DNA from 4 places in the Saccharospirillum sp. HFRX-2 genome. Region 4 is predicted to be linked to each of the others. Evidence: predicted binding sites of a transcription regulator. Region 4 holds the regulator's gene; each other region holds the start of a gene.
The links. Region 4 encodes sigma-54, which starts transcription at its own class of promoters, with help from an activator protein. Its sites were predicted from a motif close to TGGCACNNNNNTTGCTNT; they were not measured.
Positions count from the first base shown of each region.

Region 1: flgJ (flagellar assembly peptidoglycan hydrolase FlgJ) is a predicted target of sigma-54. The motif match lies at 830-847, and genes of this name have one in related genera.
Region 2: ABMA60_RS03585 (ammonium transporter) is a predicted target of sigma-54. The motif match lies at 1,100-1,117, and genes of this name have one in related genera.
Region 3: glnA (glutamate--ammonia ligase) is a predicted target of sigma-54. The motif match lies at 1,468-1,485, and genes of this name have one in related genera.

Region 1 covers NZ_JBEBMU010000006.1:126,258-128,463, reverse strand. The annotation lists gene ABMA60_RS13425 (flagellar basal body P-ring protein FlgI) at 1-805, shown strand, start outside; gene flgJ (flagellar assembly peptidoglycan hydrolase FlgJ) at 943-1,968, shown strand; gene flgK (flagellar hook-associated protein FlgK) at 1,978-2,206, shown strand, end outside.
Region 2 covers NZ_JBEBMU010000001.1:723,645-725,850, reverse strand. The annotation lists gene ABMA60_RS03585 (ammonium transporter) at 1-1,034, opposite strand, end outside; gene ABMA60_RS03580 (monovalent cation/H+ antiporter subunit A) at 1,475-2,206, shown strand, end outside.
Region 3 covers NZ_JBEBMU010000001.1:1,219,916-1,222,121, forward strand. The annotation lists gene glnA (glutamate--ammonia ligase) at 1-1,290, opposite strand, end outside; gene thiI (tRNA uracil 4-sulfurtransferase ThiI) at 1,703-2,206, shown strand, end outside.
Region 4 covers NZ_JBEBMU010000007.1:16,543-18,748, reverse strand. The annotation lists gene hpf (ribosome hibernation-promoting factor, HPF/YfiA family) at 1-185, opposite strand, end outside; gene ABMA60_RS14190 (RNA polymerase factor sigma-54) at 333-1,862, opposite strand; gene lptB (LPS export ABC transporter ATP-binding protein) at 1,924-2,206, opposite strand, start outside.

The DNA of each region.
Region 1 (2,206 bases), on a different contig from region 4:
GCCGGGTCAGGAAATTGACGTCACCGTCTCCAGCATCGGTAATGCCGACAGTCTGCGTGGCGGCAGTCTGTTGCTGACGCCGTTGCGTGGCCCGGACGGCCAGACCTACGCCGTGGCTCAGGGCAACCTGGTGGTCAGCGGTTTTGGCGCCGAAGGCGAAGACGGTTCCTCGATCAGCGTCAACGTTCAGAACGCTGGCCGCATTCCCAATGGCGCCATTGTCGAGCGCGGCGTGGCCAACACCTTTTCCCAGGGCGATTACATGACCTTCAATCTGCATCGCCCGGATTTCACCACCGCCAAGCGGATGTCGAGCGTGATTAACGAACTGCTCGGCCCGGGCGCAGCTTATGCGGTCGATGCCGCTTCGGTTCGAGTCACCGCGCCGCGCGATCCCAACCAGCGGGTGAACTTTATCAGCGTGCTGGAAAACCTCGATGTGCAGCCTGGCGAAGAAGCCGCGCGCGTCATCATCAACAGCCGCACCGGCACCATCGTGGTCGGCCAGCATGTGACGGTCTCTCCGGTTGCCATCACTCACGGCAATATGACGGTCACCATCGACAACACCCAGAATGTTGATCAGCCGCCGCCGTTCAGCGAAGGCGAAACAGCGGTGGTGCCGGATACCGAAATCGAGATCGATGAAGGCGACAACCGCATGTTCCTGTTTGGGCCGACGGTCACCCTCAGCGATATTGTCGATGCGGTCAACGAAGTCGGCGCAGCGCCGGGTGATTTGATGGCCATCCTTGAAGCGCTGAAAGCGGCCGGTGCCCTGAAAGCCGAATTGATCGTGATCTGAACTCGAACGCTCGGTTTGCTGAATTGGCACGAGCTTTGAAATAGAAAGATCACAGTTAAGACAAACCGGCCTGAAATGCGGGCCAGACGGACGTTGCCGTGGTAAAAGCGGCAACTTCTCACCGGAGAGCGGCAAAGATGGTTTCGCAAGTCGACGCAGCCTTTAACTACAACGACCTCAACGGCCTGAATCAGGTCAAGTCGATGGCGCGTAAGGATGACCCGGAAGCGTTGCGGGTGGTGGCGCAGCAATTTGAGTCCATGTTTATCGGCATGGTGCTCAAGAGCATGCGTGAAGCCAATGACGTCATGGCGTCCGACATGCTCAACAGTAACGAAAGCCGTTTCTACCGCGATATGTACGATCAGCAACTGAGTCTGAACCTGGCGCAACAGGGCGGTTATGGCCTGGCGGATGTGCTTTTCGATCAGCTGTCGCGTCAGCTGCCACAGCGTGATCAGGACTTCAGTAACATCAACATTAAAAGCCTGGAAGACAGCCGTCGCCCGGTCCTGCCAGCCAATCAGGCCGAGCCTTTGCCGGTGTTACCCGGCGCGACTGAAAGCCGTTCAGATGCGGCTGTTCCTGATGCAGCGCAGGTGCTCGACGAAGATCTGGAAGCGTCCGATTTGTCGGTTAATCTGCCCGGCAAACAAAGCGCTTTTGACTCGCCCGAAGAATTTATTCAATCGTTGTTACCGCACGCCCAAGAGGCGGCCGAATCGCTGGGCGTGGATCCGCGTATTTTGTTGTCTCAGGCGGCGCTGGAAACCGGCTGGGGCCGTTACATGATTGAAGATGGCCAGGGCAACAACAGCCATAATTTTTTTGGCATTAAGGCCGATGCCCGCTGGGATGGCGCCACGGCGGAGACCATGACCCATGAAGTCTTTGATGGCCGTACCATTCAAATGCGCGATGCCTTTCGTGCCTACGAAGATCCCCGCCAGTCCTTTGCTGATTACGCCAACTTTTTGCAATCCAATCCGCGTTATCAGCAGGCTTTGAACCAGGCCGATGACGCTGAAGCTTTTACCCGATCATTGCAGGCGGCCGGCTACGCCACCGACCCGCAATACGCCGATAAAATATTACGCATCGCCGATAGCGAAGTGATGCGTTTAGCCGCTGCGGACCACGCAGTTCGGCATCCTTTGGGGTAATGGTGGCCTATGGGCAGCATTCTTAATATCGCCATCACCGGACTAAAAGCTCAGCAAACTGCGCTGAGTGTGACCGGTCACAACATTGCCAATGCCGGTGTGGAAGGTTACTCACGCCAGGACGTGGTGCTGCACACCAATAACCCTCAGTTCCGCGGCTACGGTTACATTGGTAATGGCGTCAGCATCTCCACCGTGCGCCGTATTACCGACCAGTTTATGGTGGAACAGCAGCGCA
Region 2 (2,206 bases), on a different contig from region 4:
ACCGAAAACGCGCCCACGGCGTCGTCGAGTTTGAAGCGTTTGGTGATGAACTTGTCGGCCATCGGAGTGACCACGCCGCCGATGATGCCGAGCAAAAACGCCAAAGGCGGATAGTAAATATCCAAACCCGGTGCGGCGGAGAAAATACCGGCCAGGGCACCCGACATCATCCAGAACGGCTGACGGGTAATACAGTAAGAACCGATGATGCCACCGGAGAAAGCCATCAGCGTATTAAAGCTGACCGATGACAAGGTGGTTGGATTACCGAAGATCGTCGTCCACTGCGCGCCGGTGTTGTAAATGATGCAACCGCCGAGGAAACCGAAGAAGCCGACGATGATCAACATCAAACCGATAATACTCATCGGCGCGCTGTGACCTTTAATCATCACCGGCGTACCGTCGGGCGCAAAGCGTCCAATGCGCGGACCCAGATTGATGATCACACCCAGCGCAAAGAAACCGGCGACCATATGCACACAACCAGCGGCGCCAAAATCGTGGAAGCCCCACTTTGTGGTCAGCCATCCATCGGGGTGCCAACCCCAGGCCGCGCCCAGAATCCACACGCCGGAACCGAGCACAATGGCCAGAATAATAAAGGCACTCATGCGAATTCGTTCAATCACTGCGCCGGAAAAAATCGACGCTGTGGTGGCGGCAAAAAGCACGAAAGCGCCCCAGAAAATTCCGGTGCCGTTATCGATCAGGTTGGGCCCCATGGCCGACGACCAGGGAACGCCACCGGCGCCTGCTTCAAAGTCGGGCATAAAGCCGCCGTACATGGCGAGATAAATCCACCAGCCGAAAAAGAAAAAGGTTGGGATGATAAAAGCAAAGGCGAGGATGTTTTTCACTCCTGACGCCAGCGCATTTTTCAGCCGTGACGCACCCATTTCATAAGCGAGAAATCCCGCGTGAATAATGACCATCAGCCCTGTACACCACCAATAAAAAACTTCCATATTGATGGTGCCGGACATTTCGATCATCGCCTGTAATTGTTCCGGGGTCAGTGCCATTTCCGTCATACCGAGTTCCTTTTGTGTGAGCACGGTGAGGACACACCGCCAATGCTTACGACCGACAGCCGAGCAAAGCAATAACTGCGCCCTGGATTAAAAAGCGGTTAGAAAGCAAACACTTAAGCTTTTCCCGGGTCGCCAATGCACAGCTTCAGGCACTAGGGTGAACCCTGATCGAATGGCTCTGGCGCCTTTGCAGTGCATAACTTTGATGATTGGCGTGTAAAGGCTGTTATTTTCGATTTGAGCAACGGGATCAGGCAGTGACCCGCTTGCACGCAAATCGATGCCAGCCAACCACTTTGTGAAAGCGTTCACCAATCTGGACGCCCTTCCAGGGGTTGGCTATTCTCAATGGCCGTTGAACACTGAACGATGCTGGTCACTGTTAGATTGCGCGCTGAGCCGATAACAGTCACCGCCCTACGCTTTGGAGCTTGCGTTCGATGAATTTGCTTTGGATACCACTGTTAACCCTGATCGGCACAGTGGTTCCGCCGCTGACCATTCGCTTTGGTCGTAGTGCCTGTGCTTTTTTCACTGCTCTATTGCCTGCGGCGGCGCTGGCTTTGGTGTTGTCCAATCTGCCCGCGGTTTTTGCCGGTGAAACCCTGGTTTCAACCATCGACTGGGTGCCGCTGCTGGGCCTGTCGGTATCGGTACATTTGGATGGCCTGGCCTTGCTGTTTGCCATCCTGGTGCTGGGCATTGGCCTGCTGATCATTCTCTACGCCCGCTATTACCTGTCCGAACAGGATTCGATGGGCCGCTTCTACGCCTATCTGATTCTGTTTATGACCGCCATGCTCGGCATCGTGGTGTCGCACAACCTGATTCAGATGTGGGTGTTCTGGGAACTGACCAGTTTGTCGTCCTTCCTGTTGATCAGTTTCTGGCATTACAAGACCGAAGCCCGCAAAGGCGCGCGCATGGCGCTGACGGTCACCGGCATGGGCGGCCTGGCGCTGCTGGCCGGCGTGCTGTTGATCGGCAAAATTGTTGGTAGTTATGAACTGGGCGATGTGCTCGCCAGCGGCGATCTGCTGCGCGACCACGCTGCCTACCCGATCATCATTGCGCTGGTGTTGCTCGGTGCCTTCACCAAGTCGGCGCAGTTCCCTTTCCACTTCTGGCTGCCCCATGCGATGTCGGCGCCGACACCGGTCAGCGCTTACCTG
Region 3 (2,206 bases), on a different contig from region 4:
AGCTTTCAGGAATTCGCGGTCGGCGCTCAGAGCGTTCAACGCTTGTTCCAGACTGGAGCAGACAGTCGGGTACTTGTCTTTTTCTTCCGGCGGCAGGTCGTACAGGTCTTTATCGGCAGAGTCGCCCGGGTGAATCTTGTTCTTGATGCCGTCCAGGCCAGCCATCAGGTAGGCGGAGAACATCAGGTAAGGGTTAGCGGTCGGGTCGCCGAAACGCACTTCGATACGCTTACCTTTCGGAGAAGAAACCCAAGGCACACGGATAGAAGCCGAACGGTTACGGGCAGAATAAGCCAGCATGACCGGAGCTTCGAAGCCAGGAACCAGACGCTTGTAAGAGTTGGTCGAAGCGTTGGCAAAGGCGTTCAGAGCGCGAGCGTGCTTGATGATACCGCCGATGTAATACAGCGCCGTTTCAGACAGGCCAGCGTAGTCATCACCCGCGAACTGGTTAACGCCGTCTTTGGAGAAAGACATGTGCACGTGCATACCGCTGCCGTTATCGCCAACCAGAGGCTTAGGCATGAAAGTAGCGGTTTTGCCGTAGCCGTGAGCAACGTTGTGTACCGCGTACTTGAGGATTTGCACTTCGTCGGCTTTCTTGGTCAGAGAGTTGGCGCCAACGCCGATTTCACACTGACCAGCGGTGCCCACTTCGTGGTGGTGCACTTCGATTTCCAGACCCATTTCTTCCATGGCTTCGCACATGGCGGCACGGATGTCGTGCAGGCTGTCGACCGGAGGAACCGGGAAGTAACCGCCTTTGATGCCCGGGCGGTGACCCATGTTGCCGTCTTCGAAGACTTTTTCAGAAGACCAGGCGGCTTCTTCAGAGCTGACTTTGTAGAACGCACCAGAGATGTCGGCGCCCCACTTAACGTCGTCGAAGATGAAGAATTCAGGTTCCGGACCGAACATGGCGGTGTCGCCCAGGCCGGTAGATTTCAGGTATTCCTCAGCGCGCTGAGCAACAGAACGCGGGTCACGGTTGTAGCCTTCGCCAGTTGAAGGTTCAACGATGTTGCAGCGAACCACGACAGTGGCGTCTTCGAAGAACGGATCGGCGAAAGAGGCTTCGTCGTCCGGCATCAGAATCATGTCGGATTCGTTAATGCCTTTCCAACCAGCGATGGAAGAACCGTCGAACATTTTGCCGTCGGTGAAGAAGTTTTCGTCAACTTCGCTGGCCGGGATGGAAACGTGCTGCTCTTTACCCTTGGTATCGGTAAAGCGCAGGTCGACCCACTTGGCGTCGATATCTTTGAGCAGCTTCAGAGTTTTCGCTGACATTGTGTATCTCCAGGTTGAACGGCCATCTTGGCCGGTGAGCTTAATGTGCGGTTTCGGTTTCGCCGGTCGGGGGCGGCACCTTTAAGGTGCACGGTTACCGTTTTGCGCACCTGATCCACCAAAGGTTGTTGTCTAACCGGTGCCTAAGCACCAATAGTGTGAACAGTGTCGTCCGTTTCAGCAATTCTTATGCCACGCCTCAATGGCCGTTAGATAGGCGTTATCATGGGCTTTGGTGCCGGTTTTGTACAATAGCCAGGCACTAATATGGTGCGTATTCGGCGGCGATGCTCAGTAATAGTGCGCTATTTTGGTGCGACTTTGAAAGTCTGCACTGCGGATGAAAATTAAGCGCTGTCCGGCTATACTCCGCGCCCTTCAAATTACCGACTCCACCCGTCTGGTCAGACCCATGAAGTTTATTGTCAAACTCTTCCCTGAGATCACCATTAAAACCAAGCCGGTTCGTCAGCTGATGACCAAGAGTCTGGCGCAAAATCTGCGCAACGTACTGCGCCCCATCTGCGCTGGCGTAAAGGTGGTCAACAGCTGGGACGCTATCTCAGTGCGCACTCCGGATGACACTGCCGAGGTGGTCAACGAAGCCGTCGCCCAGGCGCTGGAATGTGTGCCGGGCATCAGCCAGGTTCAGGCGGTACAGGAATTTCCACTGACTGATTTCGATGCCATGGTGGCGGCGACACTCGAGGTTTGGGGTGAAGCGCTGGCGGGTAAAACCTTTTGTGTGCGCTGTAAACGCATCGGCGAGCACGATTTCACGTCCATCGACGTTGAGCGTTATGTCGGTGGAGGCTTGAATCAGCAAAGCGCGGCGGCCGGCGTGCGCTTAAAGAACCCGGATCTGGAAATCCGCCTGGAAATCAAACACAACCGTTTTTATGTGGTTGAGAACAAG
Region 4 (2,206 bases):
TGCAACTGAGCCCCCTTGATGTTCAGCGAAGCTTCCGCTTTTTGCCGATTTTTTTCAATACTGAGCGTCACCTGGACGTTGCCGATCTGATCGTAGTGTCGCTCCAGTTTTTCCAGCTTGGAGGCAACATAGTCGTGCAGAGCTTCAGTAACTTCGACGTGTTGACCGCTGATGTTGACTTGCATAGTCCGCTCCTCATGCAGTGACAATGATTCAGGCCATGATGTCGGCCGGCTTCCTTGAGTGCTATCCCTGGTTTCAGTCTAGCTCCTGATTCAATCTTTGCGGTGAGAGGCTGCTACTTCAAGCCTGCAGTCGTTCGAAAATCTGATCTAAATCAAACTCTTACGTTCATTTGACGGAGGAATATGCATGGCCTCCCGGTACTTGGCGATGGTGCGTCGGGCGACCTTGATGCCCTGGTCGCCAAGCAAGGTGGCAATTTTGGAATCACTCAGCGGTTTGCGCGGGTTTTCCGCCGCGACCAGCTTGCGAATGATGGCGCGAATAGCGGTGCTCGAACATTCGCCACCGCCTTCGGTGCTGACATGACTGGAGAAGAAATACTTCAGCTCAAAAATACCGCGCGGGGTGTGCATGTATTTTTGCGTGGTGACGCGCGAGATAGTCGATTCGTGCATCTCGACCGCCTGCGCCACATCATGCAGCACCAACGGCTTCATCGCTTCTTCACCGTGTTCGAGAAAACCGCGCTGATGTTCAACGATATTAGTCGCCACTTTCAGCAGCGTTTCGTTACGGCTTTGCAGACTTTTAATGAACCAGCGCGCTTCCTGAAGATGATCTTTAAGGTAGGTGTTGTCGCTGGAATTATCGGCGCGTTTGACCATCGAAGCGTAGGATGCATTGACGCGCAGTTTGGGCGCGATGTCCGGATTTAACTCAACCAGCCAACGATTGTTTTTGATGTCTTTGCGCACCATGACATCGGGCACCACATATTCGTCTTTGCCGCTTTCGATCTGGTTGCCCGGTCGCGGGTTCAGGCTTTGAATCAGCAGAATAACGTCGCGCAGGTCGTTTTCTTTTAGCCGCGTTTTACGCATCAGTTGGGCGTAGTCGCGTGCGCCAAGCAGGTCCAGATGATCTTTGACGATCTTAAGCGCTTCCTGGCGGCTGGGGGTTTCTTCGGGCAGTTGGTTTAATTGAATGCTGAGACAGTCGGACAGATCGCGGGCGCAAACGCCGGCGGGGTCGAAATGCTGAACGCGGCGCAGTACCGCTTCCACTTCGTCCATTTCCAAGGGGTCGTCTTCACTGGACAATTCTTTGTCCAGGCCTTCAAAAATTTCATCGAGGCTGGACTGCAAATAACCTTCGGCATCGACGCTTTCAATGATGGCTTCGGCGATCAGTCGATCGCGATCGGTCATGGTGGTCAGGTTGAGCTGCCAGTTCAGATGATCCCAAAGCGAGTCGGTGGTGCCGTAAACGTTCTCGAAATTGAAGTCGTCATCACCAGACGGTAAGCCATGACTGGTCGGTGTGTGGGTGTAGATGTCGTCCCAGGATGAATCAACCGCCAGATCATCCGGAATGTGTTCCTGAATTTCCATTTCCTGGCGATTGTCGGAATTGTCGATCAGAGTTTCGGCTTTGGCCCTGTCGCCATTCAGTGAATCGCCATTATGGGATTCGCTGGTGTTGGCATGGTCATGTTCGCCATCGCTGCTGTTGCCGCTGTCGTCTTCGCGAACCTCCAGCATGGGGTTGGTTTCCAACGCCTCCTGAATTTCCTGTTGTAAGTCCAGGGTCGACAGTTGCAGGAGACGAATGGCTTGCTGCAGTTGCGGCGTCATCGTCAACTGCTGACTCATTTTAAGTTGTAAGGAGGTCTTCATAGAGGTGTTAATACGCCTTTGGGCCTGTTAATTACAACGAGTCCTGACGGGAACCTTGCCGTCATAGCCGGAACTGGTCGCCTAAATATACCTCACGCACGGTGGCGTTGTTGAGTACATCCTCAGCTGTTCCTTCAGCGATGATATGTCCGTTGCCAACGATATAGGCTTTTTCGCAGATATCGAGCGTTTCACGGACGTTGTGATCGGTGATCAAAACGGCAATGCCGCGATCGCGCAAATGATGAATGATGCCTTTGATGTCGCCTACGGAAATCGGATCGACACCGGCAAAGGGTTCGTCCAGCAACACCACCGCCGGTTCCATGGCCAGGGCGCGGGCG